Regions from separate parts of the Bacillus paranthracis genome, predicted to be linked through region 2. Evidence: a T-box and tRNA genes for the amino acid it is inferred to sense, from the RefSeq annotation. Region 2 holds a T-box; the other holds one or more tRNA genes.
The links. The T-box of region 2 lies ahead of ileS (isoleucine--tRNA ligase). A T-box ahead of a tRNA ligase gene usually reads a tRNA of that ligase, here a tRNA-Ile.
Positions count from the first base shown of each region.

Region 1: it encodes a tRNA-Ile, which carries the amino acid that the T-box ahead of ileS (isoleucine--tRNA ligase) is inferred to sense. The anticodon was not compared.

Region 1 is NZ_CP101135.1:780,198-786,169, forward strand. It holds rRNA gene NLJ82_RS03840 (23S ribosomal RNA) at 1-918, shown strand, start outside; rRNA gene rrf (5S ribosomal RNA) at 1,020-1,135, shown strand; tRNA gene NLJ82_RS03850 (tRNA-Val) at 1,141-1,216, shown strand; tRNA gene NLJ82_RS03855 (tRNA-Tyr) at 1,225-1,308, shown strand; tRNA gene NLJ82_RS03860 (tRNA-Gln) at 1,320-1,394, shown strand; tRNA gene NLJ82_RS03865 (tRNA-Lys) at 1,399-1,474, shown strand; tRNA gene NLJ82_RS03870 (tRNA-Leu) at 1,489-1,569, shown strand; tRNA gene NLJ82_RS03875 (tRNA-Gly) at 1,599-1,673, shown strand; tRNA gene NLJ82_RS03880 (tRNA-Leu) at 1,690-1,778, shown strand; tRNA gene NLJ82_RS03885 (tRNA-Arg) at 1,782-1,855, shown strand; tRNA gene NLJ82_RS03890 (tRNA-Pro) at 1,866-1,939, shown strand; tRNA gene NLJ82_RS03895 (tRNA-Ala) at 1,955-2,027, shown strand; tRNA gene NLJ82_RS03900 (tRNA-Ser) at 2,048-2,140, shown strand; tRNA gene NLJ82_RS03905 (tRNA-Ser) at 2,192-2,284, shown strand; tRNA gene NLJ82_RS03910 (tRNA-Met) at 2,312-2,388, shown strand; tRNA gene NLJ82_RS03915 (tRNA-Asp) at 2,392-2,467, shown strand; tRNA gene NLJ82_RS03920 (tRNA-Phe) at 2,477-2,552, shown strand; tRNA gene NLJ82_RS03925 (tRNA-Thr) at 2,562-2,634, shown strand; tRNA gene NLJ82_RS03930 (tRNA-Trp) at 2,641-2,711, shown strand; tRNA gene NLJ82_RS03935 (tRNA-Ile) at 2,722-2,798, shown strand; tRNA gene NLJ82_RS03940 (tRNA-Asn) at 2,807-2,881, shown strand; tRNA gene NLJ82_RS03945 (tRNA-Glu) at 2,883-2,954, shown strand; gene NLJ82_RS03950 (CBS domain-containing protein) at 3,085-3,504, shown strand; gene NLJ82_RS03955 (DUF3965 domain-containing protein) at 3,799-4,950, shown strand; gene NLJ82_RS03960 (hypothetical protein) at 5,175-5,513, opposite strand; gene NLJ82_RS03965 (SH3 domain-containing protein) at 5,519-5,972, opposite strand, start outside.
Region 2 is NZ_CP101135.1:2,095,237-2,101,208, reverse strand. It holds gene ileS (isoleucine--tRNA ligase) at 1-2,310, opposite strand, end outside; T-box leader at 2,365-2,604, opposite strand; gene NLJ82_RS10680 (bacteriocin-processing peptidase family protein) at 2,704-5,972, opposite strand, start outside.

The DNA.
Region 1 (5,972 bases), 1.3 Mb from region 2:
TTTGGGCACTGTCTCAACCAGAGACTCGGTGAAATTATAGTACCTGTGAAGATGCAGGTTACCCGCGACAGGACGGAAAGACCCCGTGGAGCTTTACTGTAGCCTGATATTGAATTTTGGTACAGTTTGTACAGGATAGGCGGGAGCCTTTGAAACCGGAGCGCTAGCTTCGGTGGAGGCGCTGGTGGGATACCGCCCTGACTGTATTGAAATTCTAACCTACGGGTCTTATCGACCCGGGAGACAGTGTCAGGTGGGCAGTTTGACTGGGGCGGTCGCCTCCTAAAGTGTAACGGAGGCGCCCAAAGGTTCCCTCAGAATGGTTGGAAATCATTCGTAGAGTGCAAAGGCATAAGGGAGCTTGACTGCGAGACCTACAAGTCGAGCAGGGACGAAAGTCGGGCTTAGTGATCCGGTGGTTCCGCATGGAAGGGCCATCGCTCAACGGATAAAAGCTACCCCGGGGATAACAGGCTTATCTCCCCCAAGAGTCCACATCGACGGGGAGGTTTGGCACCTCGATGTCGGCTCATCGCATCCTGGGGCTGTAGTCGGTCCCAAGGGTTGGGCTGTTCGCCCATTAAAGCGGTACGCGAGCTGGGTTCAGAACGTCGTGAGACAGTTCGGTCCCTATCCGTCGTGGGCGTAGGAAATTTGAGAGGAGCTGTCCTTAGTACGAGAGGACCGGGATGGACGCACCGCTGGTGTACCAGTTGTTCTGCCAAGGGCATAGCTGGGTAGCTATGTGCGGAAGGGATAAGTGCTGAAAGCATCTAAGCATGAAGCCCCCCTCAAGATGAGATTTCCCATAGCGTAAGCTAGTAAGATCCCTGAAAGATGATCAGGTTGATAGGTTCGAGGTGGAAGCATGGTGACATGTGGAGCTGACGAATACTAATAGATCGAGGACTTAACCATATAATATGAAGCAATGTTATCTAGTTTTGAAAGAATATAAAAAACTTGTTGACTTTTAAAGTTAAATAAGTTATAATGATTCTTGTCTTAAATGAATAGAGTCTGGTAATGATGGCAGAGAGGTCACACCCGTTCCCATACCGAACACGGAAGTTAAGCTCTCTAGCGCCGATGGTAGTTGGGACCTTGTCCCTGTGAGAGTAGGACGTTGCCAGGCAAAATGGAGGATTAGCTCAGCTGGGAGAGCACCTGCCTTACAAGCAGGGGGTCGGCGGTTCGATCCCGTCATCCTCCACCATATATGTCGGAGGGGTAGCGAAGTGGCTAAACGCGGCGGACTGTAAATCCGCTCCTTCGGGTTCGGCAGTTCGAATCTGCCCCCCTCCACCATTCTTAATTAATGGGCTATAGCCAAGCGGTAAGGCAACGGACTTTGACTCCGTCATGCGCTGGTTCGAATCCAGCTAGCCCAGCCATTAAGAGCCATTAGCTCAGTTGGTAGAGCATCTGACTTTTAATCAGAGGGTCGAAGGTTCGAGTCCTTCATGGCTCACCATTTTAACAAAATATGCGGGTGTGGCGGAATTGGCAGACGCACTAGACTTAGGATCTAGCGCCTTTGGCGTGGGGGTTCGACTCCCTTCACCCGCACTTTTAATAAAATAACTCATACATGTCTTGCGGAAGTAGTTCAGTGGTAGAATACAACCTTGCCAAGGTTGGGGTCGCGGGTTCGAATCCCGTCTTCCGCTCCAATTTTCAATATGACATGCCGGGGTGGCGGAACAGGCAGACGCACAGGACTTAAAATCCTGCGGTGGGTGACCACCGTGCGGGTTCGACCCCCGCCCTCGGCACCATATGCGCCCGTAGCTCAATTGGATAGAGCGTTTGACTACGGATCAAGAGGTTAGGGGTTCGACTCCTCTCGGGCGCGCTTTTAATAACGGGAAGTGGCTCAGCTTGGTAGAGCACCTGGTTTGGGACCAGGGGGTCGCAGGTTCAAATCCTGTCTTCCCGATATTCCCAAAAACATGGGGCCTTAGCTCAGCTGGGAGAGCGCCTGCCTTGCACGCAGGAGGTCAGCGGTTCGATCCCGCTAGGCTCCACTTTATTTATTATATGTCTCGGAGGTATACCCAAGTTCGGCTGAAGGGATCGGTCTTGAAAACCGACAGGCGGTGAGAATCGCGCGGGGGTTCGAATCCCTCTACCTCCTCCATTTTCTTTTAAAATGGTTTAGACATAAATAATAAAATATTTTTTCCTTCATGGAGGTATACCCAAGTTCGGCTGAAGGGATCGGTCTTGAAAACCGACAGGCGGCGAGAGTCGCGCGGGGGTTCGAATCCCTCTACCTCCTCCATTTTTTATAAAGTAAATATTTTATCATCGCGGGGTGGAGCAGCACGGTAGCTCGTCGGGCTCATAACCCGAAGGTCGCAGGTTCAAATCCTGTCCCCGCAACCAAATGGTCCCGTGGTGTAGTGGTTAACATGCCTGCCTGTCACGCAGGAGATCGCCGGTTCGACCCCGGTCGGGACCGCCATTTATGTTTGGCTCGGTAGCTCAGTCGGTAGAGCAGAGGACTGAAAATCCTCGTGTCGGCGGTTCGATTCCGTCCCGAGCCACCATTTTTTTATGCCGACTTAGCTCAATTGGTAGAGCAACTGACTTGTAATCAGTAGGTTGGGGGTTCAAGTCCTCTAGTCGGCATCCTTTAGGGGCATAGTTTAAAGGTAGAACTGAGGTCTCCAAAACCTCCAGTGTGGGTTCGATTCCTACTGCCCCTGTAAAGTATATGGGCCTATAGCTCAGCTGGTTAGAGCGCACGCCTGATAAGCGTGAGGTCGATGGTTCGAGTCCATTTAGGCCCACCATATATTATTCCGCAGTAGCTCAGTGGTAGAGCTATCGGCTGTTAACCGATCGGTCGTAGGTTCGAGTCCTACCTGCGGAGCCATGGCCCGTTGGTCAAGTGGTTAAGACACCGCCCTTTCACGGCGGTAACACGGGTTCGAATCCCGTACGGGTCATAAAAAAAGAGTCAGCATATTGCTGACTCTTTTTTATTGTGCGTTCATTCTCCTTTATCAACTGATTTTCCTGAAATAAATAAAGGGATTTAGGAAAAGCTATGGTATGTATAAAAAGGAGGAGATACAAATGACACGAGTGAGAGACTTGATGAGCACTCATATTGTACAGTGTACACCGTTAGACAATGTATATGAAGCTGCTGTAAAGATGAAAGAAGAATCGATTGGATTGATCCCGGTTGTTGAAAATGAACAAGTTGTTGGTCTTGTTACGGACCGAGATTTAGTTGTTCGAGGGATTGCTGAAAAACATCCTGGATCTAATAAAATTACAAATGTAATGACAAAAAACATTGTTTCAGTTTCTCCAGATGATCCTATTGAAAAGGCTACAGAGTTAATGGCACAGTATCAAATTAGACGATTGCCAGTAGTTGAGAGTGGTCAACTCGTTGGGATGTTAGCACTAGGAGATTTAGCTATAAAAGAATCGGCAGATGATCAAGCGGGATTTGCTTTAAGTGAAATATCAGAGCATACGGAATGAAGTGAGACTTTAATTAGTGTAATACGTTACGTATAAAAATCAGATACATTATTCTAGTATATAGGGTTAAGCTAATATGTTAGCATGATGTATCTGAGCCATTATATAATAAGTATACAGTTAGTAATTTCGACAGTTTATTTAAATTTGTCATTCCTAATTATAAATAAGAGAAAAAATGATATACTGATAGATATAAGTATTATGATTGATTTCGAATATAACAATATTCATTGTTAATGATGTGATAATGGATTAATATTTCCTATGTAGATAAAAGGGAAGGGGAATTATATGAAGGCTGTACAGCGCGATCCAAATTGGAATTTGGTTACAGATACATATATAGAACCAAATAATTTCGCTGAATTATTTTCTTTGCTTGTACCTTGTCATCCAAAAGGTGAAGGGAAAGAACGAACTATATTAGTGTGGAAAGAAAAAGAATTTTATAAAGAAGAAAATTTAGCGGCATTTATCGTATATGGAATGAATAAAGCAAAGAATTTACCGCAATTTCATAAAGACGAAATTCCAACTTTAGTACGTATTCTTCGCTTATGCCAAGAAATTGGTTGGTATGAAGAAGCGAATACTTTTATGGTAACTCAAGGGCTAGCTGAGTTTGTTCATACTTCATTGGAATATGAAACGTGGGATCTTTTGACGCAGGCGGTTGCTTTAAACTATTTAATAATTAAATATCGTATTGGTGAATTAACTGATGGAGATGTAGAAATTTGGGATAGAGTTAAATTTAATGAGAAATGTATAACAGACTGTAAACATTTATTATCCCATAAAGAAGTATTAGAATTTACATTTTTTTATATGTGTAAGAGAGCTAAGTCACTATCAAAAGAGCAATTAAATAGTGATATGATGAGTTTAGCGATGTATTGTAATACTTTTGTTTATGACTTATATACATATGATTTATTACGAAAGTATCGTAAGTGTACAGACTTTCTATCATATTATGGACCTAGTCAAGCGGTGTTAGCTTGCCAAAGGGCTGTACTTTCTCAAATTTCAGATCGATTAGACCCACTCAAGACTACTCATGTAGATGATTATTTATATGTAATGAAAGATATGATGGAGCATATGACGATAGGAATAATGGATCGATATGATCATTTTATTGGAAAATTATTATCATATGTGCCATTTTTTGAAATGATCCAAGTTCCACAACATGCATATTATTGTGAAGAATTATTGTATATTTGTAAGGGCATTAAATATAAAGAAGAAATATTACGCAATTATATATTTATACAATTACATGACTGTTTACCATCTTTCTTTAAACTGTTTCTTAAAAATAAGCGTTATGCAACGATTCATGATATTCTGTTCTATTGGTGTGATGATGAACAAAGAATGAGCTTAGAGAAAAAATATAATCTTAGCTTTATTTATGAAAAATATGCTTGTGGATAAAGAGCACTTTCTATATAAATTAAAAAGGATCTCAATTGTGAGATCCTTTTTTTATTAGTAAAGCAAGGAGAATGTAATTAAGACGAGAAATAACATTCCATAAAGGAGAAATTGTGCCGTATAGCTTCCTTGTATACCAAAAAAAGTATTTGTTTTTTTATATAAATTCAATATATATTTTATCGGATTATCTTTGAAAGATTGGTACACAGTGTCTCCTCTTTCTAAGCTTCTTGTTCGTGTTTTTTGTTATTAGGGACATGAATGTATCTAGCTATGAATAATAAAACAGCCATAAAAAATACGGGAAATACGGTAGATAAATAAAAACTATTACTAATAATATTTGTTATTAAAGCACTTAATAGAAAAATGGCATTATAAATATGGGCAATTTTTTGTTTTAGTTGAACTTGAAAAGCTTCCATCATAATTTCTAAAGCAACAAAAGCAATGATAATAGATAAAAATACAGTATTTGTATTATAAATTACTAAGCAACAGATTAGGCCTAAAAAGGCTAAGTATTCAATTAAGAGAGGTATATTGATATTGCGTGGCATACAATTTACCTAACTAAATATGGCAGTGGGTTTACTGCATTTGTTTTTTCAAAATTCCATTCTCCATTGTGTAATTCAAAATGAAGATGTTGCCCGTATGAATGACCTGTGTTTCCCATATGACCTACTAATTGTCCAGCTTGTACTTGATCACCAGCTTGTACAGTGCGATCTTTCATGTGAGCATAGACTGTTGTATATAATTTCCCGTTTATTTGATGGGCGATGAACACAACATTGCCATAGCTAGCTGAATAATATGATTTCACGACTTTACCTGCCGCAGCAGCCTGGATAGAGACATTACCCTGAGCTGCGATATCTATACCATAATGCATTTGTTCCCAGCGCATATCAAATGTTGAGCTAATTTTTCCTTGAGTAGGGAATTTGAAAACGGCTGGAATGGAAGTAGGTTGAGTCGTTTGAGCTTGTGATTGCGTTTGATTTTGCACTACA
Region 2 (5,972 bases):
GCTACTTCCAGTTAAATTCAAATGAATATCTTCAGCGACAAACGGTGTAAACGGTGCGATTAATTTACTAATTGTTACAAGCACTTCGTGAAGTGTCTCATACGCAGCTGCTTTTTCAGCATTCATACCAGATTCCCAGAAACGATTACGTGATCGCCTTACGTACCAATTACTTACTTCATCTACAAGCGCCGCGATTTCACGAGCTGCATTCGTAAATTGATAATCATCAAGTGCAGTTCTCACTTTTTTCGTTGTGCTATGCAATCTTGATAATACCCATTCATCCAATTTCGTCCGCTTTACGTCATACGTTTCGTTCGGATTATACTCATCTAAATTTGCATATAAAACGTAGAAGCTATACACATTGACTAATGTATCTACAAATTTAGATTTTGCTTCTAATACTGTTCTTTCAGAAAAACGCTTCGCATTCCACGGAGCACTGTCAACGAGTAAAGCCCATCTTAAAGCATCAGCACCAAACTTCTCTACTAAATCAACTGGATCTAGTGCATTCCCTTTACTTTTAGACATTTTCTGTCCTTCCTCGTCTAGAACATGCCCTAGTGATAGCACTCGTTTATACGGTACTTTTCCAGTATATAGTGCTGATACAGCTAATAAACTATAAAACCAGCCGCGTGTTTGATCAATTCCTTCTGCAATTACATCTGCTGGAAACTGTTCTTCAAATAACTCTTTATTTTCAAACGGATAATGATATTGCGCAAATGGCATCGAACCACTATCAAACCAAACATCAATTACTTCTGGTGTGCGATTCATTGTACTTCCGCATTTTTCGCAGCAAACTTGCACTTCATCTACATATGGCTTATGCAATTCTAAGTCTTCAGGTGTCTCTTTCATACTATGCTTTCTTAAATCAGCAATGCTTTTCGGTGCGAATTGATGATCGCAACTTTCACATTCCCATACGTTTAATGGTGTTCCCCAATATCTATTTCGGCTAATATTCCAGTCCACCATGTTTTCTAAAAACTTACCAAATCGTCCATGTTTCATATGATCTGGATACCAAGTAACAGTATCGTTGTTTTGTAAAAATGTATCTTTAATTGCAGTCGTTCGGATTAACCAACTTTCACCTGCATAATAAAGAAGTGGTGAATCACAGCGCCAACAATGTGGGTAACTATGCTCATACTTTTCTTTATGATAAAGTAAACCTTCCTTCGCTAAATAACGAACGATATCTACGTCACAATCTTTTACAAATTTACCTTTCAAAAATGGTACTGCTTCTGTATATTCACCTTTCTCATCTACAACATGTAAGAATGACAACCCTTCACTTTGAACGACTCTATAATCGTCCTCTCCATATGCTGGAGCAATATGAACGAGTCCTGTACCACTATCTGCCGTTACAAAATCTGCTCCGATAACGCGGTACCCATTTGTAACTTCTTTCATGGGAAACGGTGCTGTATAAGAAGTATTTAATAATTCTTCTCCTTTATGAACAGATAATACTTCATAGTTTTCTTTTAATACATCTCGTACACGTTCTTTCGCAACAATGTATACATGACCTTCTTGTTTCGCTTTCACGTATTCCATATTTGGATGTACAGCGAGTGCAACATTTGCTGGAAGTGTCCAAGGTGTTGTCGTCCAACCTAGGAAGTATTCATTGTCACTATCTTTCACTTTAAACTTAACTGTTGCACTTAAATCTTTTACTGTTTTATACCCTTGGGCAACCTCATGTGAACTTAGTGAAGTTTGACAACTTGGGCAATATGGTGAAACTCTATGCCCTTTATACAATAATCCTTTTTCATGAATCGTCCCTAAAATATGCCATACACTTTCGATATATGGATTCTCTAACGTAACGTATGGATCATCCATATCTACCCAATAACCGATACTTTCAGTGAATTCACGCCACTGCTTCTCATATGTGAATACACTCTCTTTACACTTCTTAATAAATGGTTCAATTCCATACTCTTCGATTTCATGTTTACCAGAAATACCAAGTTGTTTCTCAACACCTAATTCTACAGGTAAACCGTGTGTATCCCATCCCGCTTTTCTTAATACTTTATAACCAGACATCGTTTTATATCTTGCTACTACATCTTTAATTGTTCGTCCAAGTGCATGACCTACATGCGGTAGTCCGTTCGCCGTTGGTGGTCCTTCATAAAACACAAAAGATTGTGCGCCTTCTCGATTCTGAATTGATTGTTCGAAAATGCTCTGCTCGTTCCACTGTTTACGAATACGTGTTTCTCTCCCTACAGCTGACTCTTTTACATCTACTTTCTTCATCTACAATCACTCCTTTTGAATGTTTTAAAGCACACAAAAAAACCGTCCCTATAAAATAGGGACGGGTTTACCCGCGATACCACCCTAATTCTATTAGCTCTTCACTAATAGCACTTAGCAACGTACTATCATACGTGTTCTTTGTAACGGTAGACATCCGTCCGAGCTTACTCATTTTCAGCCTCGGCTCCTCGGAGATGATTTTCAAATAACGTCTGCACACCGGCTTTCAGCAACATACCGGCTCTCTGGGGAACAGTACACTATTTTACTCTTTCTCGTCTTCAGATTTGTATACTTTGTTAAAAGCTATTTTATGCCATTTGGTAATCAATTGTCAACTAATTCGAAATATATATTTAATTATGCCCTTTTTTCACTATTCTTATACAATTACTTTTCAAATTCTCGCAGTGCTGCTAAATTTTCATCATCCTCGATAAGTTCAGCGAAAAATCCCGACTCATCCTCACGAAGTACAATTTCAAGCTCTTCCTTCGCCTCTTCATTCCTGTTTAACTGTGCTAAATAACAAGCACGATCATATCTTGCTAACAAATCACTCGCATCCATTGTTACTACTTCATTTGTTATTTTTTCTGCCTTTATCGTTTGGCCAGCACCATGATATGAAGATGCTAAAGAAAGAAGAATTGCTGTTTCATTCGGATGATAGATAGAAGCATTTTCTAATACGTGAATTGCCTCTTCAAACCTCTCTTGACTTTGATATATTTCTCCTAAAGCAAGAAATGCTCTACTTACAAATGGTGTTTGCTCCGTTAATTGTAAAGTAATCTTTTCTGCTTTTCTTTCTTCTCCTGCTTTAAAGAATACTTGTGCCTGAAGAAGAAGAGTATCGTAATCATCTGGTAACTCTCGAACCATTTGCTTCGTTAATTCCATAGCATCTCTTAACATACCTTCTTCCTCGCACTCAACGAAAAGATTTACAAGTTGCTTCGCTACTTCATAATCCCATTTATTTTCTAGTGACGTGTGCAGAATCTCTATTGCTTCTCTATTCATCTCTACATTCTCATAAAATAGTGCAAATCGCTGCGCTGCCATACTATTTTTCGGATTTAACTGTAACGAAATTTCATATAAATCAATGATTGTAGTAATAATCGAAATTTCTTTCGCACGGTTTTTCATACGATAAAGAGCTCTCGTAAATATGGATTTCTTCGGCTGTTCATTTTGTTGACGTTCAATCCATCTTTCTGTAACTGCAGATGCAGCATACATAAACGCCATACTTCTTTCTGCCTTTTTTACTTTTAATATGTGAAGAAAATCTCGTATGTTAGACCATTTCTTATGTTGTTCTATCGCTTTTACATATACATCAAATATACGTTCATTATTTACATCTTTTTGTATAACCTTCATTGCAATTTCAATTGCTTTTGCATTTCTATTTTTCAATAATACTTTTGCATAATGATATAAAACTTCTGTATGCTCACTATCTAATCGTAGTGCCTCTTCAATCTGTGCTTGTTCTTTATCTATTTCATCCATCGCTCCATACACATATGCAATCGCATCTAATCGCCATGTTTCAGGCACTTCGTCCACTAATTGTTCTAGTTCAGTCAGCAATTCTTCCTGAAGATTCATTTCTACTGAAAGCTGCGCCAAATATTCCATATTAATATGCAGCGGCTCTTCTTTCATCGCCTGAACCATATGACTTTGTTCTTTAGAACGATTTTCTTCTTTTTCATATATTTCCGCAAGCTGTAAATGTACACCGACGAAATTCCCATCAAGCTCTAAACATGTTTCATATGCCTGTTTTGCTTCCGTCAATTGTCCTAATGCCATAAGTGTTTCACCAATTCGGTAATACGGTAATGCCGTTTCCTTTTGTTCTATCGCCTTATTATATCTTTTCATCGCTTGGCCATACTGTCCGATAGATTCATATAAAATACCTGTATAACAACCGTATTCACTTACTTCATTTCTTTCTTTGTGTAACGTTCTTAAGAATGCTATACCTCGCTGCACAAATACCGTTCCTTTAATTCGGTTCACATATTCATCTAACGCGCTTGCTACATTATATTCGCTCTGCTTTATACCACTCTCTAACTTAGACAATGCTACTTTAAACCCTTCTTCACTTCCACCAAGTTCAACTTCAGCATCCCATAAAACCATTCCTGCATTCATAAGAAAATCTTGGCTCTTTTCAATTTGTTTTTCAATACCGAGAATATATTCTTTTGCTTCCTTATATTGTTCTCTTGCCATATAAACTTGCGTAAGTCCGAAGTGAGAATAAACATCATCATGATTTTCTTCTAAAGCACGAGTATACAACGATTCTGCTTCTTCCAGGCTATCATTTTGAAAATGATAGTCACCCAGTTTTACATATAGAGGCGCCTTATCATCACAATTCTCAATACCTTTTAATAAAATTTCTTTCGTACTTTCCTCATCCTTCAAATCAGATTCGTATATTTCCGAAAGTTTCGTATAAATGTAAGGTGCATTACTATCCAAATGAATCGCTACTTTAAGCCCTTTTATCGCTAAATGTAATTTCCCTAAATGATGCGCACATCTCGCTCGCTCATACCATACATGCGCCTCATTTTTATACTCTCTTAACAGGTCGTTAAAGATTTCATACGCTTCTTCATATCTTTCTAAATCTATTAATATTAACCCGTGATTCGTTAAAGTAAATCTTTCTGGACTACGTTCTAAAGCAACTTGAGAAAACTGCAATGCCTTATCAGATTGATCGATATACATATAGGATAACGCAAGGAAACTCCAAGCAATCGGCTGATCTGCGTCTAATTGTAATGAGGAACGAAAACTTGAAATCGCTTCTATATAACTCTCCTGCTCAAAAGCATACCTTCCGTTTATGAAATGATATAAAGCACGATTATTTTTCTTCTCAACACTCGCAAGCATGTGCCCGGCTTTTTCTAACTCTTCCAGGCGAATAAAGCACTGTGCACCATGTAATTTAACAAAATCTGAGTTAGGAAATTTCTCCATTAACTTTTCTATACAATATAAAATAAATTCTTTATCTACTTCAACATCTAAATGCTTAACCGTATATAACCACGTATTCGGATTATCACTCGTCCCTTTTAAAAACTGTACTAAGTCATGAATCCCCTCTTTATCTTGTTCATCCAAATGATCTGTTAAAGAAAAAATAGATTTAAAATAATGATGTTCTTCTTCATTTAAAAATGATAGTAGTTCCTTCTTTTCTTGCGGAACAAACGTAATTGCTAAACAACCTGTATAACGATATTTTTCTTGTAACTTACTATATTCCACAATAACTGGCTCTATAAAGTTCGGATCTTGAACATAAAAGGCCTGCAATGTATCATCATATCCAGCTAGTACTTGTACATGTGAAGCATGTTCAATATCTATACTTAATAATACGGGAATTCCCTGATCTAGCAGTCTCTTATAATTTTCTACATTCCCTTTAAAATAACGATATTCATAACCTAATTCGTCTAAATAAGAAACAGTATCTGAAAACTTCGAGCCTGTCATATCAAAAATAAACTCTGCTATTTCATCTTGTGTACGTTTTTCTCCCCATAACTGCAACATCATTTCTAAACTTGTCGGCACACAATAATTATCCTTTTGTACAATGG